Regions from separate parts of the Cytobacillus sp. EB106-05-05-XG126 genome, predicted to be linked through region 2. Evidence: riboswitches for the same ligand, from Rfam matches in the RefSeq annotation. Region 2 holds a riboswitch; each other region holds the start of a gene.
The links. A riboswitch is a leader RNA that binds a small molecule or an ion and turns the genes downstream of it on or off. The one in region 2 is predicted to bind S-adenosylmethionine.
Positions count from the first base shown of each region.

Region 1: it holds a riboswitch for S-adenosylmethionine, as region 2 does, so the genes downstream of both, AC3WTL_RS20645 (homoserine dehydrogenase) here and metK (methionine adenosyltransferase) in region 2, are expected to answer to the same signal.
Region 3: it holds a riboswitch for S-adenosylmethionine, as region 2 does, so the genes downstream of both, AC3WTL_RS16170 (O-acetylhomoserine aminocarboxypropyltransferase/cysteine synthase family protein) here and metK (methionine adenosyltransferase) in region 2, are expected to answer to the same signal.
Region 4: it holds a riboswitch for S-adenosylmethionine, as region 2 does, so the genes downstream of both, AC3WTL_RS06995 (O-methyltransferase) here and metK (methionine adenosyltransferase) in region 2, are expected to answer to the same signal.

Region 1 covers NZ_JBYTDU010000011.1:38,522-41,637, forward strand. The annotation lists gene AC3WTL_RS20635 (general stress protein) at 15-626, opposite strand; gene AC3WTL_RS20640 (NUDIX hydrolase) at 828-1,466, shown strand; SAM riboswitch class I at 1,544-1,645, shown strand; gene AC3WTL_RS20645 (homoserine dehydrogenase) at 1,754-2,971, shown strand; gene AC3WTL_RS20650 (hypothetical protein) at 3,033-3,116, opposite strand, start outside.
Region 2 covers NZ_JBYTDU010000002.1:10,585-13,700, reverse strand. The annotation lists gene metK (methionine adenosyltransferase) at 219-1,415, opposite strand; SAM riboswitch class I at 1,730-1,845, opposite strand; gene AC3WTL_RS10585 (thiol-disulfide oxidoreductase DCC family protein) at 1,951-2,325, opposite strand; gene pckA (phosphoenolpyruvate carboxykinase (ATP)) at 2,544-3,116, shown strand, end outside.
Region 3 covers NZ_JBYTDU010000005.1:53,356-56,471, forward strand. The annotation lists gene AC3WTL_RS16165 (methionine ABC transporter ATP-binding protein) at 1-157, opposite strand, end outside; SAM riboswitch class I at 309-412, opposite strand; gene AC3WTL_RS16170 (O-acetylhomoserine aminocarboxypropyltransferase/cysteine synthase family protein) at 553-1,869, opposite strand; SAM riboswitch class I at 1,956-2,057, opposite strand; gene AC3WTL_RS16175 (SCP2 sterol-binding domain-containing protein) at 2,109-2,447, opposite strand; gene AC3WTL_RS16180 (MFS transporter) at 2,592-3,116, opposite strand, start outside.
Region 4 covers NZ_JBYTDU010000001.1:1,405,469-1,408,584, reverse strand. The annotation lists gene AC3WTL_RS07000 (coiled-coil domain-containing protein) at 1-1,348, shown strand, start outside; SAM riboswitch class I at 1,436-1,542, shown strand; gene AC3WTL_RS06995 (O-methyltransferase) at 1,649-2,227, shown strand; gene AC3WTL_RS06990 (PH domain-containing protein) at 2,253-2,636, shown strand; gene pdxR (MocR-like pyridoxine biosynthesis transcription factor PdxR) at 2,667-3,116, opposite strand, start outside.

The DNA of each region.
Region 1 (3,116 bases), on a different contig from region 2:
TCAGGGGGCTGCTGCTATTTAAGCCTGTCCTTTGTAAGCACTTCTTCCCGATTTACTTCACCACTGGTTTTCACCTCTGCTGAAGTATGTGAATGCTGTACACGACTGGAATTATCGTTGACACAGCATGTATCAGCGGATTTATCTGCCAGTGTTTTGATATCCGATTCATGGACAACCTCCCGGGCTGAAGCACTCTCCATATATCCTTCAGAGTTTTCGGCAGTGATTCTCTGGTTGTCCTGAGTGGAGTTTGGATATTTCCCATAATAGTCAGCGATTAAAACATACTTTCCGTCAAAAACCATGCCTGCGTATTGATCCAGGTCATGTTCATCAAACCGTGTACCATCTTTTTTATCGGGATCAATTCCTGAACTTGTGGCAGGGTCTTCTCCCATGAAAAGAGCTTTAACAGAATCAAGAAAGCGCTGATTGCCCAGCTCCTGGGAACCGACTATTCGCAAGTTCACTCCGTAATTGTCTGCAAAGCTCTCAAGATTTGCGCCATCCTTTGAGACGATCACGAGATTTTCCTTCTGATATCCATTTGACCCTGCACCTTCAATGGCTTCTTTAAGCTCTTGCTGTGTATCGTATCCGCCTATTAATATATTCTTCTTCATATTTTTCACTCCCAGTGTATTATGATATTTTTTTATTTTCCCTGATTTGCAGGCGGAGAAACGTTCTTTTACTTTTGAAGTCAGGATGCAATAGCATATAGTCCGTATTTGGCACAAGCCATAAAAATTAATAAAACTCAAAGAATACAGTATGATAAAGAGATAATAACTGAATTGAATTGCTGCTGGAGGTGGGCAGATATGGAGATTGAGAAACTGACTAAAAGGTTAAGGAACAGAACCCCAATCATTTTGGGGAGTGAGCGATTTTCGAAGTTCGCTATTTTGCTTCCGCTGGTTGAAATCAATAATGAGGTACATGTCCTATTTGAAGTACGTTCACTAAAAATGAGAAGGCAGCCTGGGGAGGTATGTTTCCCCGGCGGAAGGATAGATCCGGAAGATAGGGATGAAGAGCATACGGCCATCCGTGAAACCTCTGAGGAACTCGGTGTGGGCGATGACAGCATCACAAATGTTTCCCCGCTGGATTACATGATTTCCTTCGGTCAAATTATTTACCCTTATGCAGGCATTATCCAAAACCCAGACAAGATTGTGCCGAACCCTGATGAAGTAGAAGAGGTTTTTACTGTGCCTCTGTCATTTCTGAAAAAAGTAAAACCGGAAACGTATCACGTGAATTTTAAGGTAGAGCCAGAAGAAAATTTCCCTTTTGATTTGATTGCCGGAGGTGAAAATTACAATTGGCAGACAAGAAGAGCGGAAGAGGTATTTTACTATTTCCAGGATAAGGTCATCTGGGGGCTGACTGCCAGAATTCTTAAGCATTTTCTTGAGATCATAACGGAAGATTTCAATGAAAGTGAAAGCGTCTGAAGAAAATAATTTTTCAAAAAAGGTTGACGCAGACCTGATAAATGTTTATGATTCATATAAATTGAATACTTAGAAACTTCTTATCAAGAGAGGCGGAGGGACTGACCCTATGAAGCCTCGGCAACCAGCATTCATGCACGGTGCCAAATTCAGAGGAATACATTTTCCGAAGATAAGAAGGCGGAATGAACGGAATATTAATTCAAACCCCTTCTTGTCTGTAATGGACGGAAGGGGTTTTTTGTTTTTACGGCGGCTTTATAAATTTTATCAAGGGGGAATAAATAATGTCAGCGATAACGATCGGGCTATTGGGGTTTGGAACTGTAGGAAAAGGAGTGTATGAAACAATCAGAAAGCATCAGGAAAGGCTTCAGGCGATACTTGGGAAAGAAGTGAAGGTTTCAGCTATCCTGGTCAAAAATGTGAATAAACATTCTTTGCCTGATGAAGAGGTGCTTTTAACAGATGACTTTCAGGATATTATTGAGCTTCCAAAGCTTGATGTCGTAATTGATGCCATTGTTGGCAGGGAGCCGGGCTATACGTATCTGCGCCAGGCCATATCGAGAGGATGCCACGTCATTACAGCGAATAAAGAGATGTTTGCATTTCATGGAAGTGAGCTTGCGAGGCTGGCAAAAGAAAAGAATGTATCACTGGGATTTGAAGCAACAGTCGGCGGCGGAATCCCCATCATTCAGACCATCAGGCAGCTGCTGAATGCCAACAGGATCGAACGGATTGAAGGAATTTTAAATGGCACATCCAATTTCATTTTGACAAGTATGCGCGAGGAGAACGTATCATTTGAAGAAGCATTGAAAATCGCTCAGGAAAAAGGCTATGCAGAAGCCGATCCTAAAAACGATATCGAAGGATATGACGCCTTTTACAAAGCAGTTGTTCTGAGCGAGCTTGTATTCGGGAAAGCGCCGGAACAGGAATACTCTGTAAGAGAAGGCATTACTGATATTACGATTGAACAAATCCGTTTGGCTGATTCGCTGGGGCTGAAATTTAAACATATAGCATCAATTCAGAAGGAAAAAGATTCTGTCCGCTGTACAGTAAAGCCGGTCCTGACAGGAGAATCTCATCCTTTATACAGAGTAGAAGGCGTGCAGAATGCCGTTTCAATCGATGCGGATATTGTCGGAAATATCAGTTTGCAGGGACCTGGAGCAGGCATGTTCCCGACAGCGAGTGCGATTATTGAAGATCTGATTCATGTGGGCAAAGCCGATTTACCTTCAGTATTTGAGGAAGCTGGATCGGAAGAAAATGTTCCTGAACAGCCGCTCTGGGTTATATTGGGTGATGCTGAAGGATATGAATTCCCTGAGGGAGTTGAAATCGCCAGCAAAGTGTCAGAACAGGCCCTGATCGTTAAGGGAGCTGCAGAAGCTGTGTCATTATTAGACAAATCCGGTTTGAAGGCTTATCAAGTGCTTGGAGATTATGCAGTCACGGCAGGGAAGTATAAGCAGGTACAGCCGGTCTAAAAAACAGAAGGGGCAAGCCTTTGAGCTGCCCCTCCTGAAGTATGTTTAGAGATGGTGGATACTAAGCCTGCTGTTTATTAAATAAAGGATTATTTAATCCGGAATACAGGTCTTTAACATGAACTGTTACTATCTTAGCGCCAAT
Region 2 (3,116 bases):
CTATAATACTACCACTAATCATTTATAATTAGCACGTGGATTATAAAAAAAATATGTGCGGAAAATTAAGCCATTATCCGAAGTTTAAACGATAACATATAATTATAAACGACTAAAGAGCATAAAGACCGAAAAGTGAATTATCACCCTATATGTATAAAGACGCAAAAAAATAAGCGGGAGTTACATAGTAAATGCAACTCCCACTTTTAAATTTATTATTCAGCTTCAGAACGAAGAATTTCTGCCTTGTCAGTACGCTCCCAAGGAAGGTCAACATCTGTACGTCCGAAATGTCCGTAAGCAGCTGTCTGCTTGTAAATTGGGCGGCGAAGGCCAAGCATGTTAATAATTCCTGCAGGGCGAAGATCAAAATGCTTTCTTACTAAATCAACTAATACATCTTCATCCACTTTACCGGTTCCAAATGTATCAACAGAAATTGAAACAGGCTGTGCCACACCGATTGCATAAGCAAGCTGAACTTCCACTTTTTCTGCCAAACCGGCTGCTACAATGTTCTTCGCAACATAACGTGCGGCATATGCAGCAGAGCGGTCAACCTTCGTAGGATCCTTGCCGGAGAAAGCGCCGCCGCCATGGCGTGCATATCCGCCGTAGGTATCAACAATGATTTTGCGTCCAGTCAGACCAGCATCCCCTTGAGGTCCGCCGATAACAAAACGTCCAGTCGGGTTGATGAAGTACTTTGTATTCTCATCGATTAGTTCTTTTGGAACAACCGGGTTAATAACATGTTCCTTCAGGTTGCGCTGGATTTGCTCCAGGCTGATTTCAGGGTGATGCTGAGTAGAAATAACGATTGTGTCAATTCGGACAGGCTTGTCATTTTCATCATACTCAACCGTTACCTGAGTTTTTCCATCCGGACGAAGGTAAGGAAGGATCTCTTCTTTACGAACTTCAGTCAGGCGGCGGGAAAGTTTATGTGCCAAAGAAATCGGAAGAGGCATAAGCTCCTTCGTTTCGTTGCAGGCAAAACCGAACATTAAGCCCTGGTCTCCTGCACCGATTGCTTCGATTTCCTGATCGCTCATTTGCCCTTCGCGTGCTTCAAGTGCCTGGTCAACACCCATTGCGATATCTGCAGACTGCTCATCAATGGAAGTTAAAACTGCACATGTTTCTGAATCGAAACCATATTTAGCACGGGTATAACCGATTTCTTTTACCGTTTCACGAACGATTTTTGGAATATCTACGTATGTAGATGTTGTGATTTCACCTGCAACTAATACAAGTCCAGTTGTTACAGAAGTCTCTGCAGCAACACGGGCATTCGCATCTTTAGCTAAAATCGCATCTAAGATTGCATCAGAAATTTGGTCACAGATTTTATCCGGATGACCTTCAGTAACTGATTCAGAAGTAAACAAACGACGTTTTGTTGACATCTGGCTTCCTCCTTATAAATAGAAAATTGAGCGAGAAATAAGAAATGGGGAAGCGGAAAAATAATTTTTCCCTGTCATTTCATGGATCTCTGTTTGATACGGAACTCATTCCCTTAGTAGTATGAAATAAACATGGAGTTTTTATTAGAAAAATAGACAGCGCCGGCAAGAATGCCAGGTATCCATGATTCATAAGCATGCCAAAAACTCACATAAATAGTACATTCCAAAAGCCGTTCATCCCATTGCCTGTGCAAAATAAAAAACCTTCTCATTAGTGAAAAGGTTGAAAGCAAATCGATTCGCGCCTTTCACTCTTATCGTTCAAGGAATTACGTCCTTGCGTCAGGTTAGCACCTTTGCTGATTATTGCCTTTAGCAGGTTGCTGGGTTTCATAGGGCCTGTCCCTCCACCAGCTCGGGATAAGAGAGTATCCGTTCAAGGTTGAATCATACCGTATTTTATCGAACCATGTCAACAGATTTTGATTATTTTTCACCGTTAAATTTCGGCTTAAAAATGTAAGCTTCCCCCTTACAGAGAACAGCTTCCATCGTCACACTTTTTCTTTAGAAATTTTTGCCTGTTTTTCGCAATCCATTTGTATACCGGATCACCGAGAATTGCAGTGAATGGTACATATAAAAAGATGCTGATGAAAAAGGATGCAGGAAAGAGGAACAGCAGTCTCCTTACCGCATAGTACCCCTTTATCACGCTGCCGGAGGGGGTAATAATATGAAGCTCCCTCCGCAAATCGTGTCTGGAAAATGAGATAGACCCAGGCTCTTTTTCATATTCCTGCAGGGAAATCCACTCCACTTTATTCAGCCAATCGAGTTTTTTAAGGATTCTCTTTGTTTCCTTGCATAAAGAGCATGTTCCATCATATAGGGCAATTGTCTTCATTTTAGATCAGTCCCATGGTAAAATTAACACTTTCTTCTATAATAGCATATATCGGTTATAAGGCGATTAAAGTGGATTACTTGTCCAATTGTGACAATTTAATAACAGAGACAAAAAAGTTTCGTAATAGTATAGACTAATCATTTCAATGTGTTATACTAATTTCGAGATGTAATCACTTTCATAAAAAAATCGGGAAAAAGGAAGGTATTCATCAGATGAACTCTGTAAGCATATCAAACGAATTGAGTGAATTATTAAATGGCAGCAACATTCAAGTGCAATTATCCGTTCCTCAGCTTGTGGAAAAAGTTTTAAACCGCAATGAAGGGTCCCTTACTTCCACTGGGGCTGTACGCGCTACCACAGGAAAGTATACAGGGCGTTCCCCTAAAGATAAATACATTGTTGAAGAAGCATCAAATAAAGATAAAATGGACTGGGGCAGCGTAAACCAGCCAATCTCTGAAGAAGCATTCTCTAATCTTTATAATAAAGTAATCAATTACTTAAAAGAAAAAGAAGAAGTATTTGTTTTCAAAGGCTTCGCAGGTGCTGATAAAAAACACCGCATGCCTATCCAGGTGATCAATGAATATGCCTGGCATAACCTTTTTGCACACCAGTTATTCATTCGCCCGGCAGAAGACGAGCTATTGGATCATCAAGCAGAGTTCACAGTCATTTCTGCTCCAAATTTCAAAGCAGACCCTGCTGTTGACGGCACAAAGTCCGAAACATTCATTATCATTTCATTCGAGCGCCGCACTGTTTTAATTGGCGGAACAGAA
Region 3 (3,116 bases), on a different contig from region 2:
CATTCAGCATGCGGATTAAGGTACTTTTACCTGCACCGCTGTATCCGATAACACCGAAGATTTCTCCTTCTTTTACCTCCAGGTTCACATCGTCAACTGCTTTTACCTGACCGTTTTTTGAAGAGAATATCTTCTGTACATCTTTTATGGAAATCAACGTGATAGTCACCTCTTTTATCGAAAGATACAGATAATAATTAATAGACTGCTTTTATTCCCTATTCTTCACTCTATATAGGCTTTCATGCGCAAAAGCAAAAATGCCTTTCTGCACATGAGCAGAAAGGCATAAAAAAATTTAGTCCTTTCTCTCATCTATCAAAGCTATGCTTTGAGTGAATTGGCACCATTTCAACTAATTGACGGTTGCCGGGCTTCATAGGGCACTTCCCTCCACCTCTCTTGATAAGAGCGTAACGTTCTATATTAAATTAATACTTTAAATGAATTAAGCAGTTTTTTAACTACGTTTGCTATCGTATCATAGCCATTAAAAAGGTGTCAACGATGAAATTTCAAACTTTCGGAAAAAAGTGAATGGTAAATTTTCCTTTACGCTTTTGCAGCTAGCGATGTGAGACCTGCAGCTGCTTCTATCGCCTGTTCCAGGTCTTCAATTAAATCTTCTGCATTTTCGATGCCGATCGAAATCCGAATCAGGTCCTCCGGCACTCCTGCAGCCTTTAAACCTTCCTCATCCAGCTGCTGATGAGTAGTGCTTGCAGGGTGGATAATCAGGCTCTTTGCGTCCCCGACATTTGCCACATGTGCCCATAGCTGCAAGCTATTGATCAGCTTGGCTCCAGCCTCTCGTCCGCCCGCAATTCCAAATACAGCCACTGCCCCGGCTCCTTTTGGCAAATATTTATCTGCCAAGTCTTTGTCCGGGTGGTTTTCATGACCTGGATAGAGCACCCAATTAACGGCTGGGTGCGCCTCCAAATATTCCACTACCTTTTTGGTATTGGCAACATGTTCCTTCATTCTCACATGCAGAGTCTCAAGACCCAGTGTGAACTGGAATGCACTTTGCGCACTCATTGCAGGTCCTAAGTCTCTTAACAGCTGTACCCGTGCTTTGATAATATAAGCAGCTTCGCCAATTGCTTCGCTATAGACAATATCATGGTAGCTCGGATCAGGCTCTGTAAAGCCCGGAAACTTAGGAGAATTCCAGTCAAATTTTCCGCCGTCCACAATAACTCCCCCCATTGTGGTCCCATTGCCGAGCAGCCATTTTGTCGCAGAGTGTATGACAATGTCAGCTCCATGTTCAATAGGCCTGCAAAGATAAGGGGTAGCAAAAGTGTTATCGACAATCAGCGGCACACCGTTTTCGTGGGCAATTGCGGCAACCTTTTCAATATCCAGGATTTTCAGGCTGGGGTTTCCAATTGTTTCGGCGAAGACAGCCTTTGTTTTATCTGTAATGGCACTCCGGAAATTTTCCGGATCCTTTGGATCCACCAGTTTTACCTTTATTCCATACTTGGGAAGTGTAACTGCAAATAAATTATAAGTGCCCCCATATAAATTGGATGCGGCTACAATTTCATCACCAGCTTCGGCGATATTTAAAATGGCAAGTGTAATAGCAGACTGGCCGCTGGCAAGAGCCAGCGCACCCACTCCTCCTTCAAGCATGGCCACTCTTTCCTCAAACACACTGACAGTTGGATTATGTATCCTGCTATAAATATATCCCGGTTCTTTCAGGGCAAAGAGATCTGCAGCGTGATCTGTATTTTTGAACTGATAAGCATTATTCTGATAAATTGGGACCGCCCTCGCGCCAGTTACAGGGTCAGGCTTCAGCCCCCCATGTACTCCAATTGTTTCAAAGCGGTAATTTTTCTGTTTGTCCGTCATCGCTATCTCTCCTCTATAAAAATGTTTTTATTTCATTTCTTAAAAGCAGAAAAACCCTCTTCATAAGAAGAGGGCTATATCGACTCTTCTTATCTACCAGAGCATTCTGCTCTGCTGGATTTAGCACCGTGTATTTTACCGGTTGCCGGGCTTCGCTGGGCCAGTCCCTCCGCCTCTCTTGATAAGAATATTCAGTTAATTAATATTAAAACGATATTATCATACTATTAAAAAAACGGTCAAGTATTGTGCAGTGAAATTTTCCCTAAACAGAAAAAAGACTCGAGAAGCAACTTTTTTCTGTAAGTGGTTTCAAGCATTATTTCGTTTTGGGAAATGGCATCCCTTAGCTTTACTTTTCCTGTAATCAGTGACAATACAGCTTCTTCCGATCCCGAGATTTCAACATCAAAATGGCTGGTGCGGCTTGCCTTCTGTATTTCCCCATTCGAAATTTTCAAAGGAATGCATGTGTTTCCCGCCTTAATAAGCAGAGAAAAGTTTGAACTTCTTAAGAAAAATCCAAGATGCCCTTTAGCCTTTAATTCCCGGATAAATACATCAGGTAAACTCCTCACAGCCTCACCTCTTTTAATGGGGTCAATTGACTTTAATATTCAGTAATAAAGTGCTTTAATCCTTTATTTTTCATTCGACAAAATCAGAAAGGCATTGCCTGTTTAATTGGCATTGCCTTTTCATTTCCCGAGAAATATGTCAGATCATACTATTTTCACAGAGGCTGCTTCAGTTTTTGTCTTTTTATAGCCTCTGAATACAAAGAAAAAGTAGAGAGAGCCAATCAAGTATAAAGAAGCTGTAATGGTGAATACGAGTGCATATCCCCAATAATCTCCATATCTCATGACGATTCCTGTTGAAACCGGGCCCATTACAGCCCAGCCCAGATTGAACACCATCTGATTGACTGAGTTTGCCAGTCCTTTCATCGAATCATTTACCTTTGACATCATCAATGACATTTGTATAGGATTTCCCGCATTCATCAACGCCTGCCGGAACAAAAAGCCAATGGCAGCCAGCCAAAGGTTTTCAGTATAAGCGGTTAAAAGCAGGAAAGGAAGTGACATGAGCTGCAGGATCACAACAGCTTTTACCTCTCCCACTTTTCTTACCACAACCGGTCCGATAATCATGGCAAAGGCCGTGGCAGCCTGCCCTAATGAAATAATCATGCCAATAGCTGAATTGGAGGCTTCAAAGCGGTCTGCGAAGTATAGATTCAG
Region 4 (3,116 bases), on a different contig from region 2:
CGTAACCATTGCTGAAACCTCCTTAAAGCATGGAATGGATCAGCGTAAAAAATCCTCAAAAAAAGTGGCCAAGCATGATCAAAAGCCTGAAGAATGGGAAGAGCTTGATCTGGAAGTGAAGACGATCGAAATTACTGACCAGACCAAACAGACAAATGCAGAAATAAAGAAAACGGAAGAACGCAAAAAAGAGGCAGAACAAAGCATAACTGAGTTTGAAAAAGATCAATTGCATTTATCCGTCATTCTTAAAGAGGAAGCGGCCGCATTTACAGATGAAGACATAGAGAAAATTAAGAATCAAGGAAAGCAAAGCACCCTATCCTGGAGTGAAAAACATCAGGCTATTCAGGATGAAGGGCAAGAGAAGCATGCGAAGATTGAACAATCACTAAGAAATTTAAAGCTTGCTATTGAAGGCAAGGATTGGGAAATCCGCTTTAAGAATGAAGTCTTAACTACGCTTGATCATATGGATACAAGGCATTATGCGCATATTCAAAGTGTCGTCCAAAACATGAAGCGCTTTTCTCAGAGCGGTCTGGAGCAGCTGGAGCGCGACAAAGAACGGGCGGAAAAGGCGCAAAACTTCTGGGCAAGCAGGGCAAGCATGAAGGTAATGAGCATTTCAGAGGCAATTCGCTCGATGATTGCGAAAATGAAGCTTAAGAATGAAAGGGGTTCTTTTCCGCTCGTCCAGCTTAAAGAAGATATCCTGCCTAAAAAAGCGGAAGATGTCGAACCTTTACTGAAACAGCATTTCGTTTCAGCCATTAATAAAATTACGAAGCGATTTGAGATGATTGATGATAATAATCCGGTGCTTGATCAGGAAATCAAACAGCTTATCAGTGATGAGCAAATTTTATTTGTTTCCCTCAGAAATCGCTATCCGGAGCTCCTGGTTTATAACATGCGTACAGACAATGCATTCATGTACGGTAAACCGCAGCGTGAGCATTATTCGACCTGGCAGACGATCAACCAGGGTTCGAAGAAGAAATCTGATGGAAGCGGCGGTCAAAAGCTATCTGCCCGCATGGTTATGATGATGATGCTTCTTTCGGTCAAGAGTGAAACCGATCAAAGCTGGGTTCCGCTAGTCTGTGATAATCCTTTCGGCCAAGCTGCTTCTGCCCATGTGCTTGATCCTATTTTCGCTGTAGCCCATAAGCTGAAGTTCCAATTCATCGTCGTCACTCCGCCTGAATTGGTAAAAACAGAAATCAGCCAGAGATTCGAAGCGTACTATAAATTGGACTTCATCCGTGAAAAGGGGAAAGAAATTGTGTCGGATACGATTGTTCCGGCTTTTAGGATTTATCAGGGGGAGGAAGCTGTTCATTAAAAATTTGAAATAGATTAAAAGAGTTAAAGTATTGCCATTTGGCAGAAACTATGCAATACTTGGTTGAAAATATAAATTTTATACAAATTCTTATCCAGAGAGGTGGAGGGACTGGCCCTGCGAAGCCTCAGCAACCCCTGATTATGTCAGGAAGGTGCTAATTCCAACAGAGTTGACGCTCTGGGAGATAAGAGGTCGTTTTGATAAGTAAAGGCCTCTTATAAAGAGGCCTTTTTTTGATGCTCTTTTATAATTTGAGCTTGGTTTAGATTAGAACGAAGAAAGAGGAGGAATGGCAAAATGGAAAACGGCGTTATACAGGTACCGGAAGCATATTCGAGGATATTACAGGAATCAGATGTGCTCGGCTTCGGGCAGTCATGTGATATAAAAACAGGATTTTTACTGAAGGGGCTGGCAGCCTCTAAATCTGGAGGAAGCTTTTTGGAGCTGGGAACAGGTACGGGAGCGTCTGCTTCATGGATCATGGATGGGATGGATGAAGGCAGTAAGCTTACCACCGTTGACATAGATCCGACAGTGCAATCGATCGCGAGAAAGTACCTCGGGAATGACAGCAGAATTACATTTTGCTGTGAGGACGGAGCAGCTTTTATTCAAAACCTGTCGGAAGGGTTCGATTTTATTTTTGCAGATACATGGCCGGGGAAATTCGAGCTTCTGGACAAAACCCTGGATCATTTAAATATCGGCGGTTTTTATGTGATTCATGATGTGTTTCCGCAGCAGAAATTGCCTGAAGAATTTCGGATCAAAGCAACTAAACTTCTAAAAACTCTGCAGGACAGACCTGACCTGGACATAACAGAATTGGATTGGTCTACTGGGCTGATACTGGCAGTTAAGACAGCGGTTTGACAGATGAAATATGAGGGGGAGTTCCATGGACAACATTAAAAATCAGGTTAAAAATGTATTGCATGAAGGTGAAAACATTATTGAATGTTTAAGCTGTTCATTAGTTGCACATTACTGTTTAGCACCGCAGGCAGGCTTATTTGCAGCAACGAACAAAAGACTGCTATTCTATGGAATCCCGGTATCAGAAACAAACAATGAATTAGTTGAAGAATTTGCGTATAGCCATATAACTTCCATTGAAGAAAAAAGGGGGATCACCGGGAAACATATTCATATGTACTATAAGCAAGACTTGTACAAATTCCAGCAAATCCAGGGGATGAATTTGTTTGATTTTATGGTGGCTGTTAAGGAAAAGATGAGCCTGTTTACCACTTCACTAAAAGAGCGTTATCCTGTAAGATAAGAGCTCTTTTAGTTGAATATTTGACTTAGTCTAAAGGCTAAGATAACTTTTCCATGCATTAGCGATTAATTGGACTCCTCTCTCAATCTCGTCCATTGAGGGGGCGCCATATCCAATCATCACTTGATTGTTTGGCTTGTGAAGATGATACATATGTAAAACAGCATCGATTTCAACTCCCGCCGACTTTGCCAGTTCAATTGCTTTAGATTCATTCAATCCTTCTGGTAATGTCACGATGATATGCAAACCTGCTGTATCTCCAATTATGTCAAAGTTTTCTCCTAGATGCTTTGCCAGGCTATCTATTAAACAGCTCCTTTTAGCTCTATATAAAGTTCTCATTTTTGCGATATGGGATAAATAAAATCCTTTTTCCATAAACTTTGCAGCAGCTCTCTGATCGATTCTTGAAACAGCAGACTTTTGATAAGCATTAAATTTTTCAAAGTCCTGCTTCAGGGCTGCTGGCATAACCAT